DNA from 2 places in the Thalassospira sp. UBA848 genome. Region 1 is predicted to be linked to the other one. Evidence: riboswitches for the same ligand, from Rfam matches in the RefSeq annotation. Region 1 holds a riboswitch; the other holds the start of a gene.
The links. A riboswitch is a leader RNA that binds a small molecule or an ion and turns the genes downstream of it on or off. The one in region 1 is predicted to bind S-adenosylmethionine.

Region 1 (15,080 bases):
GAGTGCCGAAAATCTCCATGTCGGTGTGATCGGCGCAACCGGTGCGGTTGGCGTCGAGCTGATCAACGTTATGTTTGATCGCAAGTTCCCAGTGGGTGAACTCACCCTGTTCGCTTCCGAGCGTTCAGCGGGCAAGACCGTGGAGACTAAATTCGGCACTAAGACCGTCGCGCTGTTTTCCGTTGAGGAAGCCAAGCAGTGCGACATTGTCTTCCTTGCCGTTTCCGGTGACTTTGCCAAGGAATATGCACCCAAGATCGCCGAAGGCGCGCTGGTGATTGATAACTCCTCGGCATTCCGTCTGAATGACGATGTTCCGCTGATCGTGCCGGAAATCAATGGCGACCTTGCCAAGACCGCAAAACTGATCGCAAACCCGAACTGCACCACGGCAATCGCCGCGGTTGCGCTTTGGCCGCTGCATCAGGCCTTTGGCCTGAAGAAAGTGATCGTTTCGACCTATCAGGCCGCATCAGGTGCCGGTCAGCCGGGCATGAACGAACTGCGCGAAGGTCTGGCCGCTGGTCTTGAAGGCAAACCGGTCCCGGCAGAGGTGTTCTCGTCGCCGCTGGCCTTTAACGTGATCCCGCATATCGATAGCTTCCAGGACAACGGGTACACCCGTGAAGAAATGAAGGTGACCTGGGAAACGCGCAAAATCTTTGGCGCGCCGGATCTGCCGATTTCATGCACCGCGGTTCGTATCCCGACCGAGCGGACCCATTCCGAGGCGATTGTGGTTGAAACCGAAAAGGCCGTCACACCGGATGCAGCGCGCGAAGTGCTGGCAAAAGCCAAGGGTGTGAAGCTTGTCGATGATCCGGCAAACAACAAATACCCGATGCCGCTGACCGCGACCGAACAGTATGACGTCGAAGTTGGCCGCATCCGTACCAACCTGATCTTTGGTGATCATGGTCTGGAACTGTTTGTTGCCGGTGATCAGCTGTTGAAGGGTGCTGCCCTGAACGCTGTTCAGATCGCAGAGGCATCCATCGCCGACTGATCGCGATCCATCGCTGACTGATTTTAACAAAACACCCCCGCCAGAATGTTCTGGCGGGGGTGTTTTGTTTGCACAAACCTGTGGCCCGGTGTGTCAGGAGAGCGAGATATGGTCGCGTCCGGATGCCTTGGCGGTATAAAGCGCGTTATCAACACGCGCCATCAGGGTGTCGAGATCTTCACCGTCGCGATACTCGGTGATGCCGGCACTGATCGTGACCGGAATGTGATCGCGCCCAAAGCGAACCGGGGCATTGCGGATCTGATCGGCAAGATTGCGTGCCTTGGTCATTGCTTCCTTGCGTTCTGTGCTTGGGAACAGGATGACGAATTCATCACCACCCCAGCGACAGATCACATCTGTTTCCCGAACGTTTTGACGCACCGTTGTCAGAACTTCACGCAGGGCCGCATCGCCACCCGGATGACCATAGCCGTCATTGATATCCTTAAAGCCATCAACGTCAAAACACATCACTGACAGCGGTGTTTTCTGGCGTTTCGCGTTCTGGACTGCCTGATCAAAGATCATGTCAAAGACCTGCCGGTTAAAGGTGCCGGTCAGCTTGTCACGCGATGCCAGTTCTTCGAGCCGTTTTTGATAGTTGCGCACGGTCAGGAAAGCGACCAGACCAACGATCACCGTGATCAGAAGCGAGATCGCAATATTGATGAACAAGGTGTTCTGCAGGCGTGCATCGGATGAATAATCGCTTTGTTCAACAATCAGCAGCCAGCCGAATTCCGGCACCAGACGGCTGTTTACGAAATAGGTGTGTCCATCATCCTGATAGCTGATCGAGGTGCCGGGCGCGGTCAGGATTTTGGTTGCCTGATTGCGCATGCCAAGCCGTTCCTGAATGCTGTGCGCATCCCCAAATCCACTACCGCGCAGGGTGACGTGGCCTTCGGTATCGATGAAATAGATCGTTCGTCCATAGCGCGCCTGATAGGTCTCGATCAGGTTGGTAACCGAACTGACCGAAAGCCCCACACCCGTAATGCCGATGACATTGCCGTTGTAATCACGCACCTGATAATTGACAAAGATCGACAGGCGCGACCGATCAACCGTGTCATCATCTATATTGATTTCGTAGGGCTGCTTGCTGTCACGTGCGCTGAAGTACCAGTCATCTGCCGGGTCGTCTTCGCTGATCTGTTTGATCACGCCGGTCGGGTGATAGTAATTGCGCGTTTCTTCTGAAATGAAATAGGACGTGATCGTATCGAAACGTGACTGGATTTCGCCGAGATATTTGGTGATCTGTTCATGATCCTTCTCGCCGGAAATGACCCAGTCGCGAAAGAAGGTGTCATGCGCCATCAGCGAGGAAATAAAGATCGGCTGAAGCAGATCGCGCTGAATTTCCGAATAGATGTTGTCACTCGTAAGCGGCAGCGTGCTTTCAGAGATTTGTTCTTCCAGAGAATCCCGCGCGACGTAGAAGCTGACAAAGCTCGTGGTCAGGAAGCCGACGGCGAGCAAAAGACACAGAGTGATCGCGAAGTATAGTTTCTTTCCTCGCACGGAAAGTCCCCCAAAAGACGGTCATTAGGTAAATGGCGATGATTGTGCTCATCGTTTTTGATCCGCCCAATTTAGGGGAAAGTCGGTCCCGTTGCACGACACAAATCAAAGCAACTTTCGTATGTTTCCGGCGGGGCGAGGTTGTAAAGGTGATAAGAAACCGCTGATTGATTTGTAGTGATTCTAATGTTGAAGGCAGCCCTCGGAAATCACATAAATCCTTGTTCAATCGGTCTTGGGAAATGACGTTTTCTGATAAAGCAGAGAGTTTGGTGCCAAGCATCGGATTGATCCGTGACGTGTGGCCACAGGCACTGGCGCAAGTTTAAAAACCCTGTTTGGTCGAGACGGTCGGCTTGCTTCTGGCGACCGAAAAGGGCTGGACATTGTGGTGTCATGTGCCAAGAATTCGCAGCTTGTGATGAATGGGGTGCATGCGAACCGAGTTTTCGGCTATGTAGTGCACTCCTAGACAAAACATCAAACGCATCATGCGCCGTTGTTCCGGGGGGGATTTTGCGGCGTATTTGCCAAGAGGCGCTTCATTGATCGATTTCCGTCCCATTCTTTTCATCGTAGGCATTCTGCTTTGTACGTTGTCGATTGGCATGTTCATCCCGGCGCTTGTTGACCTGTATTACGGACAAAGCGACTGGATCGTGTTCTCGGCAGCGTCTTTCGTCTCGCTGTTTATTGGCGGGGCACTGATCATGATGAACCGGATGGACAATCTAAAGATCAACTCCCGGCAGGCCTTTATCCTGACCACGCTGAGCTGGTTGGTTCTGACCGCGGCGTCGGCTCTGCCGTTTGCGTTTTCCGATCTTGATATGTCCTATACCGACGCATTTTTCGAAGCGATGTCGGGTATTTCCACCACGGGATCGACCGTGATTGTCGGGCTTGATTCGGCCCCGCAGGGGATCTTGCTGTGGCGTGCGCTTCTGCAGTGGCTTGGCGGGATCGGGATTATTGTGATGGCGATTGCCGTTATGCCGATGCTGCGCGTTGGTGGTATGCAGCTTTTCCGCATGGAGAACTCGGACAAGTCCGACAAGGCCTTTCCGCGCGCAACCCAGATCGCGATGGGGATTGCGGTGCTTTATGTGAGTTTCACGGCATTTTGGGCGATCATGTTGTGGTCTGCGGGCATGACGCCCTTTGATGCGATTGCCCATGCAATGACAACCATCGCGACCGGCGGATTTTCAACCAAGGATGCGTCGATCGGGCATTACGACAGTACGACAATCGACATCATCATTACGCTTGGAATGGCGACCGGGGCCCTGCCATTCATCCTATATCTTCAAATGCTGCGCGGGCAGGGCAAACCGCTGTTTCGTGACAGTCAGGTGCGCTGGTTTATTACAATCGCCGTAACGATCATTGTCGGTCTGGCAGTTTGGCATTCGGAAACCAATGGCGTGGACTTCCTTTACGCCCTTCGCTACACGTCGTTTAACATCATGTCGGTCATGACCGGCACGGGCTATGCCACCACTGATTACGGGCTTTGGGGCCCGTTTGCGGTGACGGTGTTCTTCTTTGTGATGTTTATTGGCGGGTGTGCAGGGTCGACGACCTGCGGGGTAAAGATCTTCCGACTGCAGGTTCTATATGAAATCGCCAAGATCCAGCTTTCGCACATGCTGCGCCCGCACGGCGTGTTCATTGCCTATTACAACCGCAAACCGCTGTCAGAAGATGTCACGGAATCGGTTCTGAGCTTCTTTTTCCTGTTTGTGTTCTGCTTTGTCGTTCTGGCCGCAGCACTTGGCGCGATGGGCCTGGATTTCATCACCGCGGTTTCGAGTGCCGGGACAGCGATTGCCAATGTCGGGCCGGGACTGGGACCGATTGTCGGCCCATCGGGCAATTTCGCGACGCTTCCCGATGGCGCCAAATGGCTGATGTCCATTGGTATGCTGATCGGCCGTCTTGAAGTCTTTACCGTTCTGGTTCTGCTGTTCCCGGCTTTCTGGCGCGACTGATCGGACCCCGATTATCTGGTAAGAATTGTTCGGCCCCTGCAAGCTCTGCTTGCAGGGGCTTTTTTATCCTGTTGACGAACTAGGACGACTGTCCTATTTTCAGGGTTAGGACAATCGTCCTAAGTTGGGTCAGCCGGGTGGATGTGTTCGAAAATGGCAACAGAAACACGAGAACGGATTGTCGAGGCTGCGGACCTGCTGTTTTACCAGCATGGGTTCGAGGCAACGTCATTTGCGGATATCGCAAGGACTGTCGGCATATCGCGTGGCAATTTCTATCATCACTTCAAAACCAAGGATGACATTCTTGATGGGGTCATCAACCGCCGCCTTGCGAATACCGAGCAAATGCTTGATCGATGGGAAATTGCCGGGTCAGACCCGGCAGAACGCATTCGAAGCTTCATCCATATCCTGATCGTCAATGGCGAGAAGATCCGGAAATTTGGCTGCCCTGTCGGCACGTTGTCGTCGGAACTGGCGAAACTGAACCACGCGGCCAAAAGCGATGCGGCGGCGCTGTTTACCCTGTTTCGCAGTTGGCTGCGCCGTCAGTTCGAGCGGTTGGGTTTTGGCGACAAATCCGATGAATTGGCCATGCATATCCTTGGTCGAAGTCAGGGTGTCGCGACCCTTGCCAATGCGTTTGATGATGACCGTTTCCTGCGCCATGAGGTCGAACTGATGTGTGACTGGCTTGACGCGCAAATCGCTGACCTTGCCAACAGCAATCATCCAACAGGGGAGTAAACCATGTTTGCGATCTTTCTGAAATTTGCCGAAAACCGCGCAAAGGCACCTGAATTCATGGACGCGCACAAGGCATGGATCAAACAGGGCTTTGATGATGGCGTGTTTTTGATGGTCGGCAGCCTGCAGCCAAATATGGGCGGTGCGGTTCTGGCCCACGGTGTGTCGCGCGACGAGATTGAAGCGCGCGTGAATGAAGATCCGTTCGTTGCAGAAGACATCGTGACGGCCGAAATTCTGGAAATCTCGCCGGCGCGTGCTGATCAACGTCTTGATTTCCTGATGGGGTAAGCAATGAGCAAAACAACAATCGGGTCGGACGGGAAATGCCGGTGCGCGTGGTGTGATGCCGCCCCTGAATTTAACGCTTATCACGATACGGAATGGGGCTTTCCGGTTGTCGATGACATCCGGCTGTTTGAGAAAATCTGTCTTGAAGGATTTCAGTCGGGGTTAAGCTGGCGCACAATCCTGAGCAAGCGCGAAAATTTCCGCGAAGCCTTTGCCGGTTTCGATTTTCACAAGGTTGCCCAGTTTGATGATGCAGATGTTGAACGTTTGCTTGGTAACGCAAGCATCATTCGCCATCGCGGCAAGATCGAGGCATCCATCAACAATGCCAAACGGGCCTGTGAAATGGTTGCGCAGGAAGGATCGCTTGCCGCCTATTTCTGGCGGTTTGAACCAAAATCGGATGAAGTTGACCCACCACAGTCGATGTCAACGTCGCCGACATCTGTTGCCCTTTCCAGGGACCTCAAGAAACGGGGCTGGAAGTTCGTCGGGCCGACCACGGTGTTTGCCTTTATGCAGGCGATGGGGTTGATCAATGATCATGCGCAAGGCTGCTTTTTGCGCCAGCAGATTGACGACATACGTGCGTCATTTGTACGCCCTGTCTGAGCGGCCCCAAAAAAAACACCCCTTGCCCGTATCTGGACAAGGGGTTTTGAGGGCGGGGATCATTTCAGATCCCCAGATGATAATCCGGCAAGGATTATGGGGTCGTAGACCTGCAGTTTCACTTGAGGTGCCGACGTCAAGGGAGGGTGCAACAGGGGATAGGAAGGCTTCAATAAGAATACCGTGCACACTCAAGTGAGTTTGGCGATACCGAACCCTGGGTCAGGAGCGGATCGGGGATCGGGATCGGGCCCGGCATCGCCATACCCAAAGGTCGCAAATACTGTTCAAAAGATAAAATCGAATATTAAATAAAAATCGATAGATAAAATCGATTAACAGGGTGCACCATGATGGTGCATCGCGGTGAAATCAGCTGCCAATCGGCAATTTGACGGTGAAAACAGCACCATCTGGCCCTGTTGCAGTGAGGCGAAGTTCCCCATTATGGGTGCTGATCAGTTCACGCGCGATGGCAAGACCAAGTCCGGTGCCGCCCTGGCGTCCGCTTCCGGCAAAGGGTACGAACAGGTTTTTGATCGCCTTTTCGGGCAGTCCCGGGCCGTTATCGGCAATGATTACGTCAATGAAACTGCGGGCCTTGTCCGATTCGTCGCCGTTTGACGTTTCTTTTCGGATTTTATGCGTGATGCGCACCAGATTGGCTCCTGCTTCGAGCGGATTGCGCATCAGGTTGCTAAAGGCGCGAAACAGCATGTCATAGTCGGCCTCAAGCGTGACATCATCGGGAAGGTCTATTTCGATGCGGGCCGGGCAATTTTTTTCATCGTCATCTGCTTTGGCCATTGTGCCATCAAGCAGCGTTTCGGATTTTTGCAGCAATATCTGATCGCGGATTTCCTCGATCAGCTCAATGAGTGTGAAGGTTGCAAGATCGCGCGGCGGTGGCGTTTCGCGTGCAAATGACAGGGTTTGTTCACTGATATAAACCGCGCGCTCCATTGATGATAACAGGCGCGGCACAACAGCCCGGACTTCGTTATCTTCGCTTTTGGCAAGCTGTTCGGTCATCAACATGGACGTCGCCAGCGCATTGCGCAGATCGTGACTGATCTTGGTTGCTGCCGTGCCAAGTGCTGCAAGCCTGCGGCGCTGATTAAGCATCGCCTGAAGGTCTTGTTGCATAATCGCCAGTTCTTGCCGGGCGACGCCAATTTCGTCATCGCGGTCCCCCGGTGTGATGAGCGATGCCTTGTCCTGCGGGTCTTCGCGAAAGCGGATCATGTCGTGGGTGAGCGTGCGCATTGGCCGCACCAGCAAGCGGTTCAGGGCGAAATAGACAAGGCCGGCCGTAAAGAACGAAATCATCAGTGACAGGCCAAACACCCGCCAGCCGAAATTGCGCATGGCCTCGGTCAGACGATCTTCGTGGACAAGGACTTCTATCTCGAAATCCGGTGCCATGGATGGCATCCCAACCACGCGCAGCACGCGGTTTTCGGTCTGGCTTAGCGTTGATAACCCCTCCATCAAGGCCATCGGGATCGAGAAATCCGTCAGTTGGATATCCTTGTCGACCTTGGCCGGCATATCGTCGCGCTGCAAAAGCAATTTGCGGTCTTCACGTCGCAGAATGACCGCCTCAATCCCGGCATTGGACAGAAGTTCGCGTTCGAGGTCATCGGGGATCATCTGATCCGGGGTGGCTTCAAGCGCAAGGGCTGCGAGATAACCGGAATCAAGGTGGGCCTTTAGCCAATCAATCCGAAAGCGCGCAACCGAGGGGGCGAAAACAAATACCTCTGCCAGCATGACAAAGCTGACCGTCAGCACCAACAGGCGTGCGGAGAGGGATTTGGCCCAAGGGGGCAATTTCAGTTGCCGATTGTTCATGATTGAATCTTAGGCCAGGAAGTCAAAGAAAGTACAGCGATACAGACGTTTGTTTTCAGGGGCGATGGCAAGAAACCCGGTTAGGCAAATTTAAGCAGAAAGCGAACCAGCTTGCGGGTTTTCTCGCCAAACAGGCTTGGCGTATACCACGCCCCGGCGACGCGTTTGGAAATTTCACCAAGGGTTGGATAAGGCGCGATCATGCCTGCGATGGCCCCGATCTTCATTTTCTTGCTAATCGCAAGTGACCAGACACCGATGAGCTCCCCCGCTTGTCGACCGACGATGGCAGCCCCCAAAATTCGGCCCTTGCGCGTGGTGATAACCTTGATGAAGCCTGTGGTGTCGGCTTCTGCGCGTGCGCGGTCGTTTTCTGTGTAATCCCAGGTCACAACGCGAATGTCATCGCCAAACTTTTTGCGGGCGGCCATTTCCGTCAGGCCAACCTGTGCTAGTTCCGGGTTGGTATAGGTCACCCATGGCACGGCACTGTGATCAACCTTGGCCGGAAGACGGAAAAGCGCATTGCGTATCACGATGCCTGCGTCATAACCGGCCATATGGGTGAATTGCAGGCCACCTGTGACATCGCCGATGGCAAATACCTTGTGGTTTGATGTGCGTAAACGCGCATCGACTGAAATACCCTGTTCGTTGCGATCAATACCGGCGTCCTTCAGGCCGAGATTCTCAACATTCGGTTTGCGCCCGGCGGCCAGCAACAGGTGACTGCCTTCAAGGGTGATTTCGATGCCTTCGTGTTCGATTACGGCCCTGATCTGCTCGTTTACCTCAAGGACTTCCTTGGTTTTGGCATGTTCATACAGGCTGATGCCATCGGCCTTGATGCGGTCGCGGACCACAGCCACCAGATCAGGGTCGTCCTTGGGCAGGATGGTGCCCATTTCGATTACCGTGACCTTCGCGCCCAGTTGATGGTGCGCCTGGGCCATTTCAAGCCCGATGGGACCGCCACCAATAATGATCAGGTGGTCAGGGCGGACACGGTTTTCAAAAATGGTTTCGTTGGTAAGGTAACAAACGCTTTCAAGTCCCGGGATTGGCGGTACAGCAGCCCGAGAACCGGTGGCGATGACAAACCGTTTGGCCTTGATTGTCGTTTCACCTGCCACGACTTCGGCGGGACCGGTGAAGCGGGCCTCTGCCTGAATGACGGTGCATCCCAGTTCTTCAAACCGCTCGACGGAGTCATGAGGAGCGATGCCGGAAATGACGGAATGGACGTGGTCGATTGCCCGGCCAAAGTCGATCTCCACCGGCCCGGTCGATACGCCAAATCGTGAAGCACTACGTGCATTTTCCGCCGCGTGGCCGGCCGCCAACAGGGCCTTGGATGGAACGCACCCGGTATTCAGACAATCACCGCCCATCTTGCCCTTTTCAATCAGGACAACCTTTGCGCCCATCTGAACCGCACCGGCGGCAACTGACAGACCGCCTGAGCCCGCTCCGATCACGCAAATATCGGTGTGAATGACTTTATTCATGGCCGTTCGCCCCGCTTTTTCGTTGGCGCAGTTTCTTATAGGCGACGGGCAGCAGTGCCAGTACCGCCAGTCCGACAATCGGGGTCAGAATACGGGGTTCGAAAATGATCCCAAGATCGGGTGTCTTTCCCTGATCAAACAAGGCCCCCAGACCATCGCCGATCGAGGCATATACAAAAGTGCCCGGAATGATGCCGATCATGGTGCCGAATACAAATGAGCGCAATTTGACGCCAAGAAGCGCGGGCACAAGATTGACCAGCCAGAACGGAAAGATCGGGATCAGGCGCAAGACCATCAGGTAGCTGAACGCATTTTCAGCAAAGCCTTCCTCCATCTTGCGCACAGCATTTCCGGCCTTCGCACGCATCAGATCATAAAAGGCATATCGGGCAGCAAGATAAACGACCGTTGCACCAATGGTTGCAGCGACCACAACATAGGACGTGGCAAGGAAAGACCCGAACAGAAAACCGCCGGTGATCGTCAGCACTGAACCGATGGGCAAGGACAGGGCAACGGAAACGACATAAAGCCCCATAAAGACCAGAACGCTGGATACCGGGTTATTGGTAACAAAATCCTGCAACAGGTCGCGATTTTCGCGCAGCGTTTCAAACGACAGCAAATCCAGAACACCAGCCGACCAGGCAAGAACCAATCCGCCAATCAAGATCGTCACAGGCATAAGCTTGCGCCAGAGCGGCTTTGACGGGATTGTGATTTCCGATTGGTTATCTGGTTTCTTATCGGACACGTGTGACACCATTGAACTGGTTTTGGTCATTGATTTCAGGCTCTTGCAAGTCGATCATTTGGCACGATATGCAAATCCCAAACAACAGGATCGCATTATTTGATCCAACATTAGAGAGAAATTTCAAAACTTGCTCATGAACTGCTTTCACCATTCCGTGAGGAGAATTTGTGGAATGCGACGCGCATCAGGGCGTGCATATGCGCAAAAATCCTGAGGGAGTGGCGCTTGACGTAGGGAAAAACTGGACGTATCGTCTGCGCATCGTGGGATTTGTCGACCGGCTTGCGGCCACGTAAAAAATCGCTAAAGAGGGGTGATCTGGCTTCGGCCCTGACCCATTCACGCCGGTCAGGGTTTTTTTGTGTCCGGACCGCATCACTTCGGGCATGTAGGAGCAAGACGATGACGACCGAAAAAAAGGCTTCCGATAACTGGCGCGCAGCGACCCGCTCTGTCCGTGGTGGCACAGCGCGCAGCGGCTTTTGCGAGACCTCCGAAGCCATCTTCATGAATTCCGGCTATGTGTATGATACCGCTGCCGAGGCAGAGGCCTCCTTTGATGGCAGTGGTCCGGAACGTTTTGTTTATTCCCGTTTCGCCAATCCGACCGTTGGCATGTTTGAAGAGCGCCTTGCCCTGATTGAGGGCGCGCAATATTGCCGTGCAACGGCATCGGGCATGTCGGCTGTCTGGAATGCCCTAGCTGCAAGCACAAAAGCAGGTGGTCGCGTGGTTGGGTCGCGCGCGCTTTTTGGTTCATGCGAATTCATTCTTACAACCCTTTTGCCGCGTTTTGGTGTTGAGACCGAACTGGTCGATGGCACGGACAAGGCGGCATGGGAAGAGGCGCTTTCCAAACCGGCAGATGCGGTTTTTCTTGAAACCCCGTCGAACCCGACGCTTGAGGTGCTCGATATCCCGTTTATTGCCGAACTGGCCCATAAGGCCGGTGCCAAGGTTGTTGTTGATAACGTCTTTGCCACACCAATCCTGCAAAAGCCGATGGAGCTGGGTGCCGATATCGTCGTTTATTCCGCGACCAAGCATATTGATGGTCAGGGCCGCTGCCTTGGCGGGGCGATCCTGTTTAATGACAAGGAATGGCACGACGACCACCTGACCACCTTCCTGCGTCACACCGGACCAAGCATGAGCCCGTTCAACGCATGGGTGTTGCTCAAGGGTCTGGAGACCCTGAGCCTTCGCGTCGATCAACATATTCGCAATGCGACAGCACTGGCGGAATTTCTGACGGAACAGCCACAGGTGTCACGCGTTCTGTATCCGGGACTGAAAAGTCACCCGCAGCATGAATTGGCAATGCGCCAGATGTCTGGCCGTGGTGGTGGATTGATCGCAATTGAGCTTTCCGGGGGCAAGGCAGCGGCGTTTTCGCTGCTTGATAACCTCAAGCTCATTGATATTTCCAACAACCTTGGTGATGCAAAAAGTCTGGCAACCCATCCCTGGACCACGACCCACCAGCGTGTACCAGCCGAGGACAAGGTCGCGATGGGCATTACCGAAGGCATGCTGCGTTTATCTGTTGGTCTGGAAGATATTGATGACCTTAAGGAAGACCTGTTGGCTGCCCTTGCCGTTTAAAAGGCTCGGACAACAGTAATCCCGACATCGATCCGGCCCGTACATTGTGCGGGCCCTTTCGTATCCGCCCCGCGATAGGCCCCGTTTTGTTTTAACTGGCGGCTGGCACTTTCGGGATGGATTGTCTACATAAAGGTCCATCTATCGCATTCTTGGCTGATGCAAATTGACTTGAACACACTTGGCCCGGAGACATGCATGTATTCGACCGTAACCCACGATATCAAGGTGTCGGTAAACCCGATGTTCCTTGAGGACGAATCAGATCCGGAAACCCATCGCTATATTTGGGCCTATCGTATCGAGATTGAGAACCTTGGCTCGAAAACCGTTCAATTGTTGAATCGGCACTGGCGGATTACAGATTCGCGCGGTGAAACCCAGGAAGTAAAAGGCCCGGGCGTGGTTGGTGAACAGCCTGTTTTGGCATGTGGCGAAAGTTTCAACTACACAAGTGGCGCGCCACTGACCACACCAAGTGGATTCATGGTCGGGACATTCGAAATGACGGATATGGACGGCAATCATTTTGATATTGCGATTCCGGCCTTTTCGCTGGACAGTCCGCATGGGCAACACACTGTGAACTGATTGCATCAAAAAACAGTATCAGGTAGCGCGGGCCCTGAGCCCCACCAAGGCAGGTTCAATCCTGTAATAAAATGACAAAGGATTTGGTATGTGCAGCGAACATAACCCGGTGAAGCGTCCGACACGCGAAGAAGCAGAAGAAGCAGTTCGGACACTTCTGCGTTGGGCCGGGGATGATCCCGACCGCGAAGGTTTGCGCGGAACGCCTGACCGCGTGGCACGGTCTTATGGTGAATTCTTTGCTGGCTATCAGCAGGACCCGGCCGAGATTCTGCGTCGGACATTCGAAGAAACCGACGGCTATGACGAAATGGTCGTATTGCGCGACATTCGCGTCGAATCCTATTGCGAACATCACATGGTGCCGATCATCGGTGTGGCGCATGTCGCCTATCTGCCGCGCCGCCGTGTTGTTGGCATTTCCAAGCTGGCCCGCGTTGTCGAGGTCTATGCCAAGCGCCTGCAGATTCAGGAAAAGATGACCGCACAGGTTGCCAACACCATTCAGGAAGAACTCGATCCGCTGGGCGTGGCTGTTGTGATTGATGCCAATCATCAGTGCATGAGCACACGTGGTGTGCACAAAACCGGTGTTTCGATGGTGACCAGCCGGATGCTTGGCGCATTCCGCGATGATCCGATCACGCGTCGTGAATTCTTTGCCATGATCGGCCGCTAAACCAACTCGGACGACCCGAAAACAAAAAAGGCCGCAGCACGATACATGCTGCGGCCTTTTCATTTACATCACGCGCTTGCTGCGGTTGCGCGTTATTCCTTGAAATCGCTATGGCAGGATTTGCAGGTCTGCATCATCGAACCAAGTGTTGCCTTGAAATCGTCTTCTGATCCGCCGGAAACTGCGACTGTTTTAAGATCGCCGGCCTTGGCATTCAGTTCATTTGCCAGATCCGTGAATTTTGACCAGTCTTCCCAGATGTCTGAAAGTGCTTCAGACGGTTTGTCATTACTGCCTTCCGGGAAAAGGGCGGTAAAGGTTTCGCCTGAATGACCTTCGATAATTGTCGCGGCTTTCGCGACCTGGTCCGGGTCGTAGGGCAATGTCCCCTTCATCATCGGGACCATGATTTTGACCTGTTGGCCAATGGCCTTCATGCCTTCCATGCGTTCCTTGACAACACCGGTTGCGCCTTCATGGGCAATGGCGGCAATGCTGCCGACCATGCTGAGCGCAACAGCGGTTCCAATCAGAATTTTCAACTCTCTCATCCCTTAAATTATGTATCTCTCTCACGGGCCTTTAGGCAGTTATCGTACGTTATTGACCAAATTGGGCAAGGATGTGGTCAACCGAACTGACATAATGTCCACCAAACAGTCGAACATGAACCAATAGCGGATAAAGGTTATACAAATTTCGGCGTTCTTCAAAGAATCCGGGCGAAACAGGCAGTATTTCGTTGTATCGCCCAAAGAATTCCGGTGTCAGGTCGCCAAACAATGTGCCAAAGGCCAGTTCGATTTCGCGATCGCCATAATAGATTGCCGGATCAATCAAACCAGCCAGCCTGCCCGACTGACACAGGATATTACCACCCCATAAATCACCATGCAGAAGCGAAGCGGCGCTGTTTGTTGGAAGATACCGTTCAAGACCGTCGATCAACCGATCAATGCGTACGACCATGCTTTTTGGTATTTTGCCCTCATGGAACGCATGGTGCGCCATATGACGCAAACGGTGTTCGGCAAAAAAGGTAATCCAGTTTGTTTCCGGTGTGTTGGGTTGCGGTAATCCACCGATCACGGTGTCAAAATCTAATCCGAATCTGTCCGATGTGACTTGATGCTGGGCGGCGAGTTGCTCTGCCAGGTCAAGCTGTACAGATCGGCTCATGCGATTGTCATTGGTAATATAGGTCATCACCAGAATGCCTCCATCCGCATAGACGACCTCCGGACAGGTGATCGGCGAATGTGCCTTGAAGTAACGCAGCATATCCGCCTCGATGGCAAGGCTACCATCGTTGGTATCGCTTTGTTTGATCACCAGTTGCCGACCGTCATCAAGATTTGCACGCATGACATCGCCAACGCATCCGCCAGAAAGCGGCGAGATGGATTGCAGTGTGCTCCCGGTGTGGCGGTTGATCAAGTCTGCCAGTGCATTGTTATCCATGGTGAAACCGGACGTTTGCTGGATCTAGATGCCGTGTTTTTCTCGGATATCAGACAGGAGCCTGACTGAGGCTTCCTCGATCATGTCAAACACATCAACAAAGCCGTTGGGACCACCGTAATACGGGTCGGGGACGCTTTGCCCGGCCAATGTCGGATGATAATCCAGAAAAAGTTCAATACGATTCTGATGCGTGCTGGGGGCCTGAGCGCGCATGTCGCGCAGATGCCCGTGATCCATCGCCAGCACATAATCAAATTGCAGATAGTCATTCGGGTTGATCTTGCGTGATCGAATGTCGCTGAGATCAAGGCCGCGGCTTTTGGCCATTTCACTTGATCGCGGGTCTGGCTGTTCGCCAACGTGATAAGCTGACAGGCCGCAGCTATCAACGCTGATATGGTCATCCAGTCCGGCGTCACGAACCATCTTGCGAAAA
Region 2 (15,080 bases), on a different contig from region 1:
TGCAAAAGTTCACAGGCCGCTGGCTTCGTATCGAACAGGCCCGCAATCATGCATTGCGGGCCTGTGTTGTTTCGGTCAGTTATCCGATGGTTTCTAGCGGATCACAAGCCCGCCATCGACGCCGATCACCTGTCCGGTGATCCAGTCATTTGCCGGGTCCAGCAGATGGACCACGGATCGGGCGATATCGTCGGGCACACCGCGCCGCCCAAGCGGGATCATCTCGGTTTCCTGCTGTTTCACGGCGGCCTCTTGCTCGGGGGACAGCAACATGCGTTCGCGCAGGAACGCGGTTTCAACCGGGCCCGGTGCGATTGCATTGACGCGAATGTTTCGCGGGGCCAGCTCAAGCGCCCAGCAGCGCGTCAAATGTTCGATGGCGGCTTTGCTGGCCCCGTAAAGGCCAAGATGTGCGCCTGCCTTGCTGCCAAACGTGCTCGACAGATTGACAATCGTGCCCTGGCTGTCTGCCAGATGTGGCAGGGCCGCCGAAGCCAGCAGCGTCGGTGCCCCGACATTGATTTTGAAAAGGTCTGAGATCGCGGCTTCGGTGGCGGCCTCAAGCGGCTGTATCACGCCGCCACCGGCATTGTTGACCAGCCCGTCGATCCGTCCCCAGCGCGACATTGCCTCGCCGACGGTACGTTCCGCCGCATCGGGGTCGGTCGCATCGACCACAAGTGCCGCAATACCGCTTGTATCCTGTTCGGCCGCGCGCAATGGCCCTTCCCGGCGACCGGTAATCAGGACCTTTGCCCCGTTCTCGGCCAGCAAGCGCGCGCTGGCCAATCCGATCCCGGCCCCGGCCCCGGTCACAATGAAAACCTTGTCTGCAAATCTGTTCATGACAGTTCCTTTTTTGCAAAATTGAAACTGTCGGAGTCTTGCGCGCTGACACTAGTGTCAGGGTCAAGCGTGATTTCAGACGGGTATCGTCATGCTGCTTTTTCGGGCCGGTTTTCTGCCTGCTTGGCCGGTGGAACGGCACTCAGGTTTGCGTATTTTGTCTCGCCGAAATTGGCGATGACATGCCGCAGGCGATCGCGCCGTTCATTCAAAACAGCAATCAGGTCATCAAGTTCCGACATCTTTTCAAGATGCTGTTCATATCCCGCCGTACAGGTGTGCTGACTGAAATCGGCCTGTTCGACATAACAGGGCAGGAAGCGGGCGATCTCGCGCGTTCCGAACCCGCAGCTCAGGAAAAGCTGGATATATTCGACCCGCGACACGCTATCGGCATGAAACACCCGATAGCCGTTTTGCGCGCGCCGTGACGCCAAAAGGCCCTGTTTGTCATAGTGGCGCAGCGACCTGACGCTGACACCTGTGGCCTTTGAAAGTTCTCCGATCTGCATCACGTTAATACCTGTTCCGATGACATTTCATTTGTCATGAAATTGGCACAAAACGCGGCGCAGGCAAGGCATAACGTTATGCAAGCCGCCTGCGTGCGCCTGCAACCGACAGCGTGAATGCCCAGAAGCCGCTTATCGTCTGGCATTGACCAGTTTGTTATTTGCCGCTTTGCGAATGCGTTTTTGCTGATACATCTTTTCATCGGCCAGACTGAGAAGTGCCGTTACCTCCCGGCTGTCATGCGGGAACACGGCAATCCCGATGCTGGCCCCGACCTCGACACTCAGCGATCCAAATTCCATCGGTCGCTGGACAGAGCCCGCGACCTTCTGTGATATCCAGTCGGCTTCGTCCCGGCCATTGACATCATCGACAATGATTGCAAATTCGTCTCCGCCAAGTCGCGCAACCGTATCGCCCTGACGGACCGTGGCTTTGATCCGCTCGCCAACCTTGCGCAGGACCTGATCGCCGATTTCATGCCCATAGCGGTCATTGATCGGTTTGAAACCATCAAGGTCGATATAAAGCAGCGCAACTGAATAGCCATCATTTTCCGCGTGACCACAGGCGACTTCCAGCCGGTCCTCAAACAGCAACCGGTTGGGAAGCCCGGTCAGGGCATCGTGATTGGCCTGACGCCAGAGTTCCTGGGCATTTTCCATATGCCGCGAGATATCCAGACCCATCTCGACAAAGTTGACCTCCGAGTTGCCCGGATCGGTGATCGCGCTGATGACGGTATTGGCATAGAAGAAATCACCGCCTTTGCGGCGATTGCACACTTCACCTTCCCAGGTTCCATTGGCGCGCGCCGCCATCAGGATATCTTCAAGAATATCGGCTTCTTCCTGTTCGGCACGCAGGAACGATAACGGCTTTCCAATCGCCTCGTTGGGCAGATACCCCGTCATGGCCGTAAAGCCGGGATTCACTTTCTGGATAAGGCCATTCTCATCGGTGACAACAACACTGTTTTTTGACGCGCGGAGAACCTGCTCGGACAGGCGGGCATCGAAACTGGCAACGATCTGGCGTTGGCGGGTCCAGGCATAGGCACCGCTGCCGATCGCGATCAAGACAAAGAAGGCCGCAGATACCGAAATCAGCAAGCCACGGTCCGGGCGCAGCATCGCTTCGTAGATGTCACTGGGCAGGCGCATGCCGACAAACAGGTTAAGGTCGTTAACCTTGCTGTCCGGTTCGCCAATGATCACAGACAAGGTCCGCGTTGCATTCTGTGCCAGCAGCAGCGACGAAACATCAAGGCGCCGTACCGAATAGAACCCGTCATCGGTGGTAAAGCTTTCATGTCCCTGGCGCATGTTCTCCCACGCCGTGGGGAACCGGTCGCCCAGTCCGACGGCTGCGCCATTCAGCTCCTGCGCCCAGTTTTCGCCGGCCTCTCCGCCCTCGATCCAGTGGCCGTGATGATTAAGCACAAAGCCCTGCGCACCATCACCGGACAATTCTGCGGTCATCTCATCAAGGATCGGACCGGCCCGCAGGTTCAGGACAACAACCCCCTGACGCTGCCCGTACCTGTCAAAAACAGGTGCAGATAACCGCACAACCGGTTTGATCGGCCTTTCTATTTCGCCAAACTCTTCGTTCAGTTCAATCCGCGAGACATAAATCGTCCCGCGCGGCGCATTGTTGGCAAACTGAAAATACGGGCGGCTTGACTTGTCCTGAAGATCACGGCCCGGCACGGCATAGGGAATACCGCCGCCATAATTGACGCGGATGATTTCCATGCCGTCATTATCCAGAAAGCGGACCTGGTCATAAACACCGCGCCTCTGGGAGAAAACAGCATATTCCTCGGCCAGTTCCTCTTCGGGGACCCGCCCTTCGATTACGGCTTCAAGCTGGCGACTTTCCGAAAGGATCAAAAGATCGGAAACCACCACCTCAAGACGTTCACGCAGGATGGAAATCGACTGTTCCAGTGCGAAACGCTGGTCGCTGGCAATCGTTCTTTCGCGTTCCGTGCTTACATCCCAGGCCAGGAAGCTGACAATTGCCAGAAATATCGCGCTAAGCGGTGCAAAGCAGACCAGAAACGACTTGATATGCCCGAACTTGATCATCGTTAGTCAAACCTCTCACAGGGGTGATGCGCCTTTCTGGCCTCGCACCTCACCTCTTAACCCGGTGTTATCGGCCTGCAATACAGCCCGTCGAAAACGTAAGATGGAATCCCCGCGACCCCGTCTTAATTCGGATGACGCCTCGCGCATCGTAAACCCACGCCGCCATCATGTTTGGAATCAATCTAATATGTGCATTGTCACGCGACTTTACGAGCCCGTTTTTATGCCAATTGGCATGATACAAACATTTCAAGCAAAAGGGTATTTTACCGTTCTTCGTGACATTGTTTCGGGCGGCAGGCGTCACGGTCGGGCGCACATGCAATCAAATCGTATGAGGATTAATCTGGCGGCCGGATTTGGTCCGGGCACAAAAAATCCCGCAAGGTGGATTACCCTGCGGGATTATTAAATAGAATTGAATAATCGACTTGATTATTCAGGAAGTTTGAATACCGGCAGGACCGATCCTTCATACTTGGTTTCGATGAATTTGCGGACCGCGTCATCGTGGTAAGCTTCAACCAGCGTCTTGACCCACGGCTCGTCCTTGCGCGATGTCTGGGTGACAATCACGTTGGCATACGGGCTGTCATTGCCTTCGATTGCAATCGAATCCTTGATCGGGTTCAGACCAGCTTCGAGCGCGTAGTTGGTGTTGATCGCCGACGCATCCAGATCATCAAGCGAGCGCGGCAGCTGGGCGGCGTCAAGCTCGATAAAGCTGATATTCTTGGGGTTTTCAATGATATCAAGCGGGCTGACCACGAGGCCAACCGCCGGATCAACCTTGATCAGGCCATGGGACTGCAGCACGAGCAACGCACGACCGCCATTGGTCGGATCGTTCGGAATGCCGACTTCGGCACCTTCAGGCAGTTCATCGAGGCTTTTGATCTTGTTGGAATAAATGCCCATCGGGGTCAGGATGTTATACCCAACGACCGACAGCTCATACCCGCGATCCTTGATCTGGTTATCAAGATACGGAACGTGCTGGAAGCTGTTGGCATCGAGATCACCATCATCAAGCGCCTGGTTCGGGATAACATAGTCCGAGAAGCTGACCAGTTCGATGTCCAAGCCCTTGGTGGCTGCGACCTTGACGACTTCTTCCATGACTTCTTCATGCGCACCCGGGGTGACACCGATCTTGATCGCGTCATTGGCCAGTGCCTGACCGGTGAGTGCCGATGCCAGAACGGCAGCCGCCGTCAGCTTAAGGAAAAACCGCATTGTAAAACTCCTTGTTTTCTTTTGGGTTTGTGCGGGAATTTGATGAATGTGAGCAATCCTCACATTCGAATTTCGTTTGGCGAGATGCTCAGATGTTGCGTTTGTCGGCCTTGCGCGCCAGATAGTCGCCAAAGCTTTGTACCGCCTGCACCACGACAATCAGGGTGATGACAACCGCCGCCATGACATCCGGGCGAAAACGCTGATAGCCATAGCGAATGCCAAGATCGCCAAGCCCACCGGCCCCCACCGCACCGACCATCGCGGAATAGCCAATCAGGGTCACCGCGGTCAGGGTCAGACCGTGAATGATGCCCGGTAATGCTTCGGGCAACAGCACCTTGGTCACGACCTGCACCGGGCGCGCGCCCATGGCCTGGGCGGCTTCGATCAAGCCACCATCAACTTCGCGCATCGCACCTTCGATGATGCGTGCAATGAACGGAATGGCGGCGACCGTCAGTGGCACGATGGCCGCAGACGTGCCAATTGAGGTCCCGACAACGAAGCGGGTAAAGGGAATGATGGCAACCGCCAGAATAATGAACGGCACCGAGCGGGTTGCATTGACCAGCGGGCCAAAAACGCGCTGGAACCAAAGCGCTTCAAACAGCTCGCCCCGGCCAGAGGTCGCGAGCAATACACCAAGCGGCAGGCCAAACAGCGTCGCAATCGACAGCGATACCGCGACCATGTAAATGGTTTCCCAGGTCGCCTGAAGCAGAATGGGTGCAAGGGTTGAAAACATGACTTAGCCCTCCTGCCCGGCTGTAACCGTCGTTGCGGCACCGGTATTGTTTGCGGGGTTGTTCGCGTCGGACCCGGCGCGGAAATCCATGAACTCGTCAGCGAGAAGCGACTGTGTCGTGGCGTGCCTGGGATCGGCAAAGATGCCATCCACCGCCCCCTCTTCGACGATCACGCCGCCATCCATGACAGCCACACGGTCACAGAGTGCTTTCACCACCGCCATTTCATGGGTGATGACGACCATGGTCAGACCAAGGCGTTTGTTGATGTCTTTCAGCAGGGTCAGGATCTGGCGGGTGGTTTCCGGATCAAGGGCGGAGGTCACCTCGTCACACAGCAGAACCTTGGGGTTGGAAGACAGCGCGCGCGCAATGCCGACACGCTGTTTCTGACCGCCCGACAGTTCGGCCGGATAGCGATCACGCTTTTCTTCCAGGCCCACAAGCGGCAATAGCGGGTCAACCGCCTTGGCGATATCGGCCTTGGTGGCGCCAGCCAGTTCAAGCGGCAGCGCGATGTTATCAAACACCGTGCGCGAGGAGAGAAGATTGAAATGCTGGAACACCATACCGAGCTGACGACGAAACAGCGGCAAGTCGCGCTTCGACAGCGTGGTGACATTGGTGCCATCCACCGTGACGGTCCCGGATGTCGGGGTTTCGAGCAGGTTGATGCAGCGAATCAGGGTTGATTTGCCTGCACCGGAGCGGCCAATGACACCAACAATTTCGCCAGCAGCAATATCAAGATTGATGCCACGAAGCGCGATATGTTCGTCGCTGCCACGCCGGGCTGCATATGTTTTCTGGACGTTCGAGAGCCGGATCATGGGTCTCAACCTTTCCGTAGATACAAAAAAACCGCCGCGGCGTTACCGAGGCGGTCGTACATACGGAGCATATATACGCCCTCTCGCTTTAGCCGCATTTTTAACGCGCCCGCAAGCTGAGGAGCAAATCGGCGCGATCAATGAACCCTGTGTATCTGACCGGACGTCATTCTTCAATGGGGAACAACATGCATTTTACGCATGGCATGTATGATTCCCCATTAAATTACAGAAGTTTATATGTTCAACTTCAGTTCGAACGCGGGGTGAACAGCAACTTGATGAAGCTGCGCAACAACATGACCTGATCGGCCAGTTTACGCGGTTCATTGAGTGCCTTTGACATCACAATCCCGCCTTCCAGCACGGTCGAAATCATGTCTGCAACCTGTTCAAGGTCGACCGGCTCGGTCGTTTGATACTGGCCAGCAATATCATCAAGGGTTGCGCGGAAACGAATGCGCCATGCCAGAACCGCATCACGGTTCAAATCCCGGACTTCCTTGTCAAACAGGCGTTCCTGATAGCAATAAACCGCGACAATGCAGCCCGGATGACCATTGGGCAGGTCTTCGAGTACCTCGGCCAGCATTTTCAGGGCCGCAAGCAACTGTTGAAGCGGATCGTCCACCAGTTCACGTGCCCGATCAAATACCTGATCGAGGATTTCATCATCCTGTTCGATATAGCGTTGCAAAAGCGCACGCGCGAGCTCGTTCTTGTCGCGAAAATGATAGAAGAACCCGCTTTTGGTCAGGCCCGCCTCGCAAATGATTTCCTCGATCGAGGTTGCGCCAAAGCCCTTTTCCAGAATCGATTTCGAAGCAATTTCAAGAATGCGTTCGCGTGTCCGTTCGCCCTTGCGTTTGGGGCCGCCAAACGTGTCGGTGATCGTCAGTTTTTTCGTTTCGTTCATCACTTACCCTACCGCCGGTACGGTTTTTCGTCGCCAAAGGCCTGCATGGCCGCGCCAAAAAGCACCGGATCCCTTGTAAATATTTGTTTTGAATGCGTTTTCGGAAATCTGAAAAAACCGACCGCATGCCTACTAGAAGCAAAACCCAATCAGAGCGAGATTTCCGGCCCGCGTTTAAATACCCAAGCGGTAGAAAATTTGAAACCAAAAACTGAAATTCGGACACATGAGCACACGCAATCCGCACCTTCCGCCACATGGACGAGCAAAATTCATCACCGATGGCGGTCTTGAGACCACCCTGATTTTTCATGACGGGATCGACCTTCCGCATTTTGCATCTTTCGACCTTCTGAAAACGCCAGAGGGATGCGCGCGCATCACTGCCTATTACGAACGTTACCTTGCACTGGCCAAGGAAGCGCAGTCTGGCTTTATCCTTGAAAGCCCGACCTGGCGCGCCAACCGCGACTGGGGAAACAGGATCGGTTATGACGCCGCAGAACTGGCCGCGATGAACGGCAAGGCCATTGAACTGATGGCAGAGCTGCGTGACCGTTATCATTCGGATGCAACGCCATGCCTGATCAGTGGCAATATCGGGCCGCGCGGTGACGGGTATGTGCCGTCAGAACGGATGACGATCAATCAGGCACGCGCCTATCACGCGGTGCAAATCGTGGGTTTTGCCAAGGCCGGTGTGGATATGATTTCGGTCGTGACCATCAACTACCCCAACGAGGCCATCGGCATTGCGCTGGCGTGTCGGGATGTCGATGTCCCCTGCGTTATTTCGTTCACCGTTGAAACAGATGGCAACCTGCCAAGCGGCGAGACAATCCGTGAAGCCATTGCGATGGTCGATGAACACACAGGCGATTACCCGGCCTATTACATGATCAACTGCGCACACCCGGATCATTTCCGTGACCGGCTGCAAGAGAATGGCGACTGGAAAAACCGGATCTGCGGCGTCCGCGCCAACGCATCGCGCCAAAGCCACGCGGAACTGGATGCCAGCACGCATCTTGATGATGGCGACCCGGAAGAACTTGGTCAGCTTTATCGCGATCTTGCCGATCTTTTGCCGAACCTGGCGGTGATTGGCGGTTGCTGCGGGACGGATCATCGTCACGTCGGTGCCATGGCAAAACACGTGCTGACGCCAGATCGCGCACCACACTGAACCGATACACCAGAAAAAAACAGACACGACAGAAAACCCAAAGGGACACGAGCAATGAATTCAAACCCGAAGCTGGCAGCGCAGTCGCCACAACCAAGACCGCCAATCGAACTGCGGGCTGCCACGCCAGACGATGCCGATGTCATGGCCAAACTGATCAATCTCGCCGGGGAAGGACTACCGGTTTATCTGTGGCAGGATATGATCGAGGGCAATGAAACCGCCTGGGATGTTGGCCGTCGCCGTGCGCAACGCGAAGAAGGCGGATTTTCATACCGCAACACATGCCTTGCCATTGGCGACGACCAGATCATGGGGGCCATCACGGCCTATGGTCAGCCAGATGCGTTTGAGCCGGTTGATCCTGCGGAAATACCGGCGATGTTCGTACCGATCCTTGAGCTTGAAAGCCTTGCACCGGGTAGCTGGTACATCAACGTGCTGGCAGTGTTTCCGCCGTTTCGCGATCGCGGGGTCGGATCATTTCTGGTCCGGGCGGCTGAAAGTGACGCGCGCAAGGCTGGCAAGCATTCGGTCAGCATCATTGCATCGGATGGCAATCCCGGCGCGGTGCGACTTTATGAACGGTTGGGATATACCGCCTGTGCATCGCGCAGGATGGTCAAGGAAGATTGGGATAATCCGGGTGAAAACTGGATCTTGTTGATCAAGGAACTTTAAAAACCAAAAGGCCGATTCCACTTAGCTTTCGGCCTTTTTTTCCCACGCGCCTTGCGGGGTTTGCTGCCAGTAGGACAGTTTGTGTCCCGCGTCTTTCCAGTCTTTCCAGCGGGTGCGGGCTTCTGCCACCGCATCGCGGTCGCGATCATCAAACAGCATGATGACGCGTTCATAATCGCCGACCTTGTCGCTCATGGCGCGGTCGGTCAGAAACAGGAACTGGGCATTGTTGGGATTTTCATCCTCGGCCGTCAGCCAGACCGGCTGCATTTCGGCATCGCCGTCGGATTTGGAACCATGGGGCAACCAGCTTGCCGGGTCGTAGGTCCAAAGCAGGGTGTTGATGGCTTCAACGCGTTCTTCGACACCGGTCATCACCACGGCACGCTTTTCGCGCTCCAGCGTTTTGGAGAGCAGCGTGGGCAAGGCCCGTTCCAGCGGCATGCTGGTGAGATGGTAAAACCAGATATCAGCCATAAGGCGGTTTTATCCCGAACATGAAAATGGGGCAAGGTGATCAACACCCTGCCCCACTTATTTCACCACCGTCATTCCGGGCGAAGCGAAGCGCAGACCCGGAATCTGGTTCCCGTGTAGCGCCAAAGTGGATTCCCGTACCCGCCTACGCGGGCACAGGCTCTGCGCGGGAATGACGCCAATCGGGAACGTGATTAGTTTTCGTAGTTATCAGCCACAAAGCGATCAAGCAGACGCACGCCAAAGCCGGTCGCGCCCTTCGGGGTCACTTCCTTGTCTGACGTTGACCAGGCCATGGCGGCGATATCAAGATGCGCCCACGGGCGATCCTTGGTGATAAAGCGCTTGAGGAACTGGGCAGCGGTGATCGAGCCCGCCGCACGACCGCCGACATTTTTCATATCGGCAATGTCGGATTTAAGCTGCTTGTCATAGCCAGATCCCAGCGGCAGACGCCAGACGGTTTCATCAACCGAAAGACCCGCTGTGCTGATCTGGGTCGCCAATTCATCATTGTTGGCGAACAGACCGGCATTTTCATGGCCAAGCGCAATGATGACAGCCCCGGTCAGGGTCGCAAGGTCAACGATCAGACGCGGATCGTGTTTTTCCTGCACATAGGTCAGCGCATCACACAGAACCAGACGGCCTTCTGCGTCGGTATTGATGACTTCGATCGTCTGACCGGACATGGAGGTGACAACATCGCCCGGACGCTGTGCGGTCGATGACGGCATGTTTTCAACCAGACCAATCACGCCGATCACATTGCATTTCGCCTTACGACCAGCCAACGCCTTCATCAGGCCGGAAACCACACCGGCCCCGCCCATGTCGAACTTCATGTCTTCCATGCCGGCAGCCGGTTTAAGCGAGATACCACCGGTGTCAAAGGTCACACCCTTGCCGACAAAGGCGACCGGGGCGTCCTTTTTCTTGCCGCCGTTCCAGCGCATGACGACCATGGCCGGTTTCTGGGCCGATCCCATGGCAACACCCAGAAGTGCTCCCATGCCGAGCTTTTTCATTTCCTTTTCGTCAAGGACGTCAATCTCGACCCCGAGTTTTTCGAGCGCCTTGACTTCCTTGGTGAAGCTTTCGGGATAAAGAACGTTGGCCGGCTCAGACACCAGATCGCGGGTGAAGAACACGCCTTCGACGACCTTTTTGGCAGAATCAAACTGCTTCTTGGCGTCCTTGTGATCGCGGGCTGAAATATTCAGCGCCTTGAGGACCGGCTTGTCTTCCTTGGTCTCGGTGGTGCGGTATTTGTCGAAACGATAATCGCGCAGCATCGCACCGGTCGCGAAATCAGACGCCAGACCTTCCATATCAAAGAGAACGGAAAGCTCCTTCTCGCCGGTCGAGATGGCGCGGGTGGTGACAGAGCCCCCCAATTTCTGGGCGGCAATCACGTCAAATTCGGCTTCCTTGCCGATCCCGAAAATGATCACGCGCGACAGATCGACATTGGCCGGTGCAAGGACCTGCAGGCTTTGGCCCGACTTGCCCTTGAAGGTCGACGCCTTGATCGCCTTGGTGATCGCACCCCCGGTTGCCTCATCAAGCGCAACGGCACTGGGCATCAGATCGGCACCTTCGGTCGCAAAGGCGATAACGGCACCGGTTTTCGGGATGGCGAGATCGGAAAACGTGATCTTCATGGTGAACAGGACTCCTGTCATGTTTCGGGGCGCAGCCCTTGATCAAGCAACTGCAAAGAAATTGATGTCCCTAATCTAGCGCGTTAAACGCGGTTGAAAAGGTTTATCGTTGAATTTCCTGCGCGATTTCACGCAAAGGCAACACCAACCCGGCAAAACCGGACGCCAACGAATTGCGCAACGTCAAGGCAAGATCCGCCAAGGTCGCTACTATGACGCATTCCAACATTCTGGAGGTATGTCATGGCTGGCAGAACCGCACCGATTTCGATTACCGAACCACAACGCGCCACACATCCGTTCTGGACGGGGGCTTTTCGCCCGCTTTTCCTGCTGGCCGGGCTTCTGGCCATCGTGGCTGTCGTTTGGTGGGTTGCGGGCTTTGTGCATGGCATTGCAACACCCAGTCTGGGAACAGGTTCGTGGTGGCACGCCCACGAATTGATTTTCGGATTTGGCGGGGCGGCCATCGGGGGGTTCTTGCTGACCGCGATTGCCAACTGGACAAGTCGCCCACCGATTTCCGGTGTCATGTTAATGGCGTTAACCACAAGCTGGCTGATCGGGCGACTGGCCATTGGATTTGGCGAATATTTGGACCCGGCTTTGACGATTGTCGGGGCGCTGGCTTATTTCATCTTCCTGCTTGCCCTTGGTGTGCGCGAACTGGTAGCTGCGCGAAATTACCGCAACATGCGGGTTCTGGCCGTCATTTCCATGATCGCGCTGTTTGATGGATTGTTTGTCGCCGCCTGCCTTGATGTCATCGCCCTTGATCCGGCCATGCTGTATCAAACGGCGATTCTCGCGATTATATTGCTGATCGGCTTGATCGGCGGGCGGGTCATCCCGGCCTTTACACGCAACTGGATGCAGCGCGAACAGATCAATGCCCCGATGCCCAGCATGTTTGGCCGATTTGACATGGTGTGTCTGGCCAGCATTGCGCTTGGCATCGTTGCCGTGATCCTTGATCCCGCAGGCGTGATTGCCGGTTCTGTATTGCTGTTTGCCGGGGTTTTGCACGCCATCCGTTTGGTGCGATGGCGCGGGGTGCACAGCTGGCGCGAACCCATCGTGATCATGCTGCATCTTGGTTATTTCTGGGTGCCCGCCGGGCTTGTCCTGCTGGGCGTTGCGATCCTGTGGCCTGATGTCATGAGCAGCCGTGATGCCCTGCATGCGCTTACCGGCGGGGCGATGGCCTGCATGGTTCTGGCCATTGCCGGACGGGCCGCACTTGGCCATACAGGGCGGGAATTGCGCGCAGGATGGGCCTTGAACAGTGCGTTTGGGCTTATCTGGGTTTCGACCGTATTGCGGGTTATGGTCGGTTTCGCCGGATCGGGCTATGTGACCATTCTGGCGATTGCGACCTTGATGTGGATTGGCGGGTGGCTGGCGTTCTTGATGGGTTATGCACCGGTGTTGCTGGGACCAAGCCAAAAGAAAACGCGCGGCATACCGGTGCGGTAAAGAAGGCGACCTAGCCGAAATCAAACAGCGAAAGCGACGGGTTGGACTTGATGTATTCCACCTCGTCGTTTTCGACATCGCCCGTGGAATGCCAGCCGTGGCTTTCATAAAAACCATGCGCGCGGTTTTCCGCGTTGGCCCCGGTGGTCAGCGAGATGTCATTACATCCCTTGGCAAACAGCCAGTCTTCGGCGGTGCGCAGCAATGCCGCCCCCACCCCGCGGCCTTCAAATTCCGGATCGACAAACAGCGCCCAAAGCGTTGCTTCGCTCGGGATGGCAATGGCGAAGCCGGCGGCAGAGCCATCAAGATCGGCAAGCCAGATGCCGTATCCCTGTTCCAGCCATTTACCAAAGGCGGCCTTGGTGATGCCACGTTCGGCCAGCTCAGATGCGGAAAGGTGGTTTTCACGCACGCGGCTTCGGATGGCAAAAATTGCCCCGACATCGCCCAAACGGGCTTTGCGAATTTTCATCCCGGCCACTGCGTGTGCTTTCTTTCCAACCGCGTCAAACTGTGCGGCAATTTAGCGATATGACGCCACAGTGCCAGTAAAAACGATCACCACGCATACTTATTGGCCGAGATAATCCGCATCGGTCACGGGTTCCAGCCAATCGACCGGGGAGCCATTGAGCTTTTCCTGAATGGCGATATGGGTCATGGCGGTTTCGGGACCGGCCCCGTGCCAGTGTTTTTCGCCCGGTTCAAACCAGACGATATCGCCGGGACGGATTTCCTCGATCGGGCCGCCTTCGCGCTGCGCACGGCCAAATCCGGCGGTCACGATGATGGTCTGGCCCAGCGGATGGGTATGCCATGTGGTGCGTGCGCCGGGCTCAAACGTCACATTGGCGGCAGCCACACGGGCGGGATCAGTCGCACTGATGATCGGTTCGATGCGAACCTGCCCGGTGAAATATTCCGGGGATCCGACCGTTGAGGCCTGTGATCCGGCGCGTTTGATATCCATGTCGTTCTCCCTGCGGAATTATGGCCGTGAGTTTACGGCTGAAGTCTTGTTGGTTGTGATTACTTCGTACCGGCCATCAAGCGGACCGGTTGGCGTTTCGGGCCCCATGTGCCGGGGTGTGCCCGAAAGACACCGGCGCAATGTGTACCACAGCTTTTGCATGCCCCATGGGCATCAAGGTTCCAGTCAGACAGCTGATACCAGTCACGGCCAATCAGGACCTCACCACAGCCGTGGCAAAAGGTGCTGCTGTGGGTTTTGTCATGAACATTGCCGACATAGGCATAGCGAATGCCGTTTTCCATGGCGATTTTGCGCGCCCGCACCAGCGTTTCAGGCGGGGTGCGTGGGGTGTCCATCATTTTCCAATCGGGATGAAAGGCCGAAAAATGCATTGGCACATCGGGGCCGAGTTCATCATGGACCCATGACGTCATTTCGTGGAATTCCGCGTCACCATCATTTTCGCCGGGAATGACAAGGTTGGTCAGTTCCATCCAGACCCCGGTTTCGTGGCGCAGATATTTAAGCGTTTCCAGCACGTCACCCAGATGGGCCGAGCATAGTTGGTGATAAAAGCGATCCGTGAACCCCTTCAGATCGACATTGGCGGCATCCATGTGGCGAAAGAATTCCTCGCGCGCCTTATCGCCGATATAGCCCGCCGTGACCGCGACGGTGCGCAGCCCCATTTCACGGCAGGCAATGGCGACATCGACGGCATATTCCAGAAAGATCACCGGATCATTATAGGTGAATGCCACCGCCGAGCAGCCATGCGCCTTGGCGGTTTTGGCGATCATTTCCGGGGTGGCGAGCGAGGAAAGCTTGTCCATCTCGCGCGCTTTGGAGATTTCGTAATTCTGGCAGAACTTGCAGGTCAGATTACAGCCCGCCGTACCGAACGACAGGATCGGCGTGCCGGGCAGGAAATGATTGAGCGGCTTTTTCTCGATCGGATCAATGCAAAAACCCGAAGACCGGCCCCACGTCGTCAGCACCATCTGATCACCCTGACGTGCGCGCACAAAACACAAGCCCCGCTGCCCGTCCTTTAGCTTGCAAAAGCGCGGGCAGACATCGCACTGAATACGACCATCATCGAGATGGTGCCAGTAGCGTCCGGGGACGGTGTCGGTCAGGGATGCGCGATCAGTCATCGGCGTTTTCCAAATGCAAAGCTTCCTCTTTGAAAATCTAGTCCTGATCGCTATCTTTTTAAAGAGAGGGTCACAACGGACTTATTTGATGGAATGGTCAATCAGATTTGCTCGAATACGCGAAGTAAGATTGCAGGAAGATCAATATCTTTCAAAACCTTACGACAAAGTAGGTCTTGCTAATCTGATTGATCCTACGGACAGGCTCTGTCTTGGCCAAATCCAGCGTCAATCCCCTCAGTCGGGATACCAGCCCGAACTTCGGAGATTTCCTAGT

Region 2: it holds a riboswitch for S-adenosylmethionine, as region 1 does, so the genes downstream of both, B2R48_RS18685 (methionine ABC transporter ATP-binding protein) here and metZ (O-succinylhomoserine sulfhydrylase) in region 1, are expected to answer to the same signal.

The regions. Positions count from the first base shown of each region.
Region 1 is NZ_DBGS01000033.1:5,426-20,505, reverse strand. It holds gene B2R48_RS03990 (aspartate-semialdehyde dehydrogenase) at 1-1,006, shown strand, start outside; gene B2R48_RS03985 (sensor domain-containing diguanylate cyclase) at 1,100-2,536, opposite strand; gene B2R48_RS03980 (TrkH family potassium uptake protein) at 3,082-4,530, shown strand; gene B2R48_RS03975 (TetR/AcrR family transcriptional regulator) at 4,684-5,280, shown strand; gene B2R48_RS03970 (YciI family protein) at 5,284-5,571, shown strand; gene B2R48_RS03965 (DNA-3-methyladenine glycosylase I) at 5,575-6,183, shown strand; gene B2R48_RS03960 (ATP-binding protein) at 6,556-8,037, opposite strand; gene B2R48_RS03955 (dihydrolipoyl dehydrogenase family protein) at 8,118-9,545, opposite strand; gene B2R48_RS03950 (TVP38/TMEM64 family protein) at 9,538-10,302, opposite strand; SAM riboswitch at 10,559-10,633, shown strand; gene metZ (O-succinylhomoserine sulfhydrylase) at 10,708-11,910, shown strand; gene apaG (Co2+/Mg2+ efflux protein ApaG) at 12,109-12,501, shown strand; gene folE (GTP cyclohydrolase I FolE) at 12,590-13,180, shown strand; gene B2R48_RS03930 (c-type cytochrome) at 13,273-13,722, opposite strand; gene B2R48_RS03925 (fructosamine kinase family protein) at 13,781-14,641, opposite strand; gene B2R48_RS03920 (low molecular weight protein-tyrosine-phosphatase) at 14,666-15,080, opposite strand, start outside.
Region 2 is NZ_DBGS01000136.1:16,764-31,843, forward strand. It holds gene B2R48_RS18660 (SDR family NAD(P)-dependent oxidoreductase) at 94-846, opposite strand; gene B2R48_RS18665 (MerR family transcriptional regulator) at 936-1,358, opposite strand; gene B2R48_RS18670 (diguanylate cyclase domain-containing protein) at 1,491-3,452, opposite strand; gene B2R48_RS18675 (MetQ/NlpA family ABC transporter substrate-binding protein) at 3,891-4,691, opposite strand; gene B2R48_RS18680 (methionine ABC transporter permease) at 4,780-5,439, opposite strand; partial or broken gene B2R48_RS18685 (methionine ABC transporter ATP-binding protein) at 5,542-6,270, opposite strand; SAM riboswitch at 6,338-6,415, opposite strand; gene B2R48_RS18690 (TetR/AcrR family transcriptional regulator) at 6,521-7,186, opposite strand; gene B2R48_RS18695 (homocysteine S-methyltransferase family protein) at 7,413-8,372, shown strand; gene B2R48_RS18700 (GNAT family N-acetyltransferase) at 8,427-9,053, shown strand; gene B2R48_RS18705 (DNA polymerase III subunit chi) at 9,075-9,530, opposite strand; gene B2R48_RS18710 (leucyl aminopeptidase) at 9,725-11,194, opposite strand; gene B2R48_RS18715 (NnrS family protein) at 11,438-12,670, shown strand; gene B2R48_RS18720 (GNAT family N-acetyltransferase) at 12,681-13,145, opposite strand; gene B2R48_RS18725 ((R)-mandelonitrile lyase) at 13,245-13,643, opposite strand; gene amrS (AmmeMemoRadiSam system radical SAM enzyme) at 13,703-14,803, opposite strand.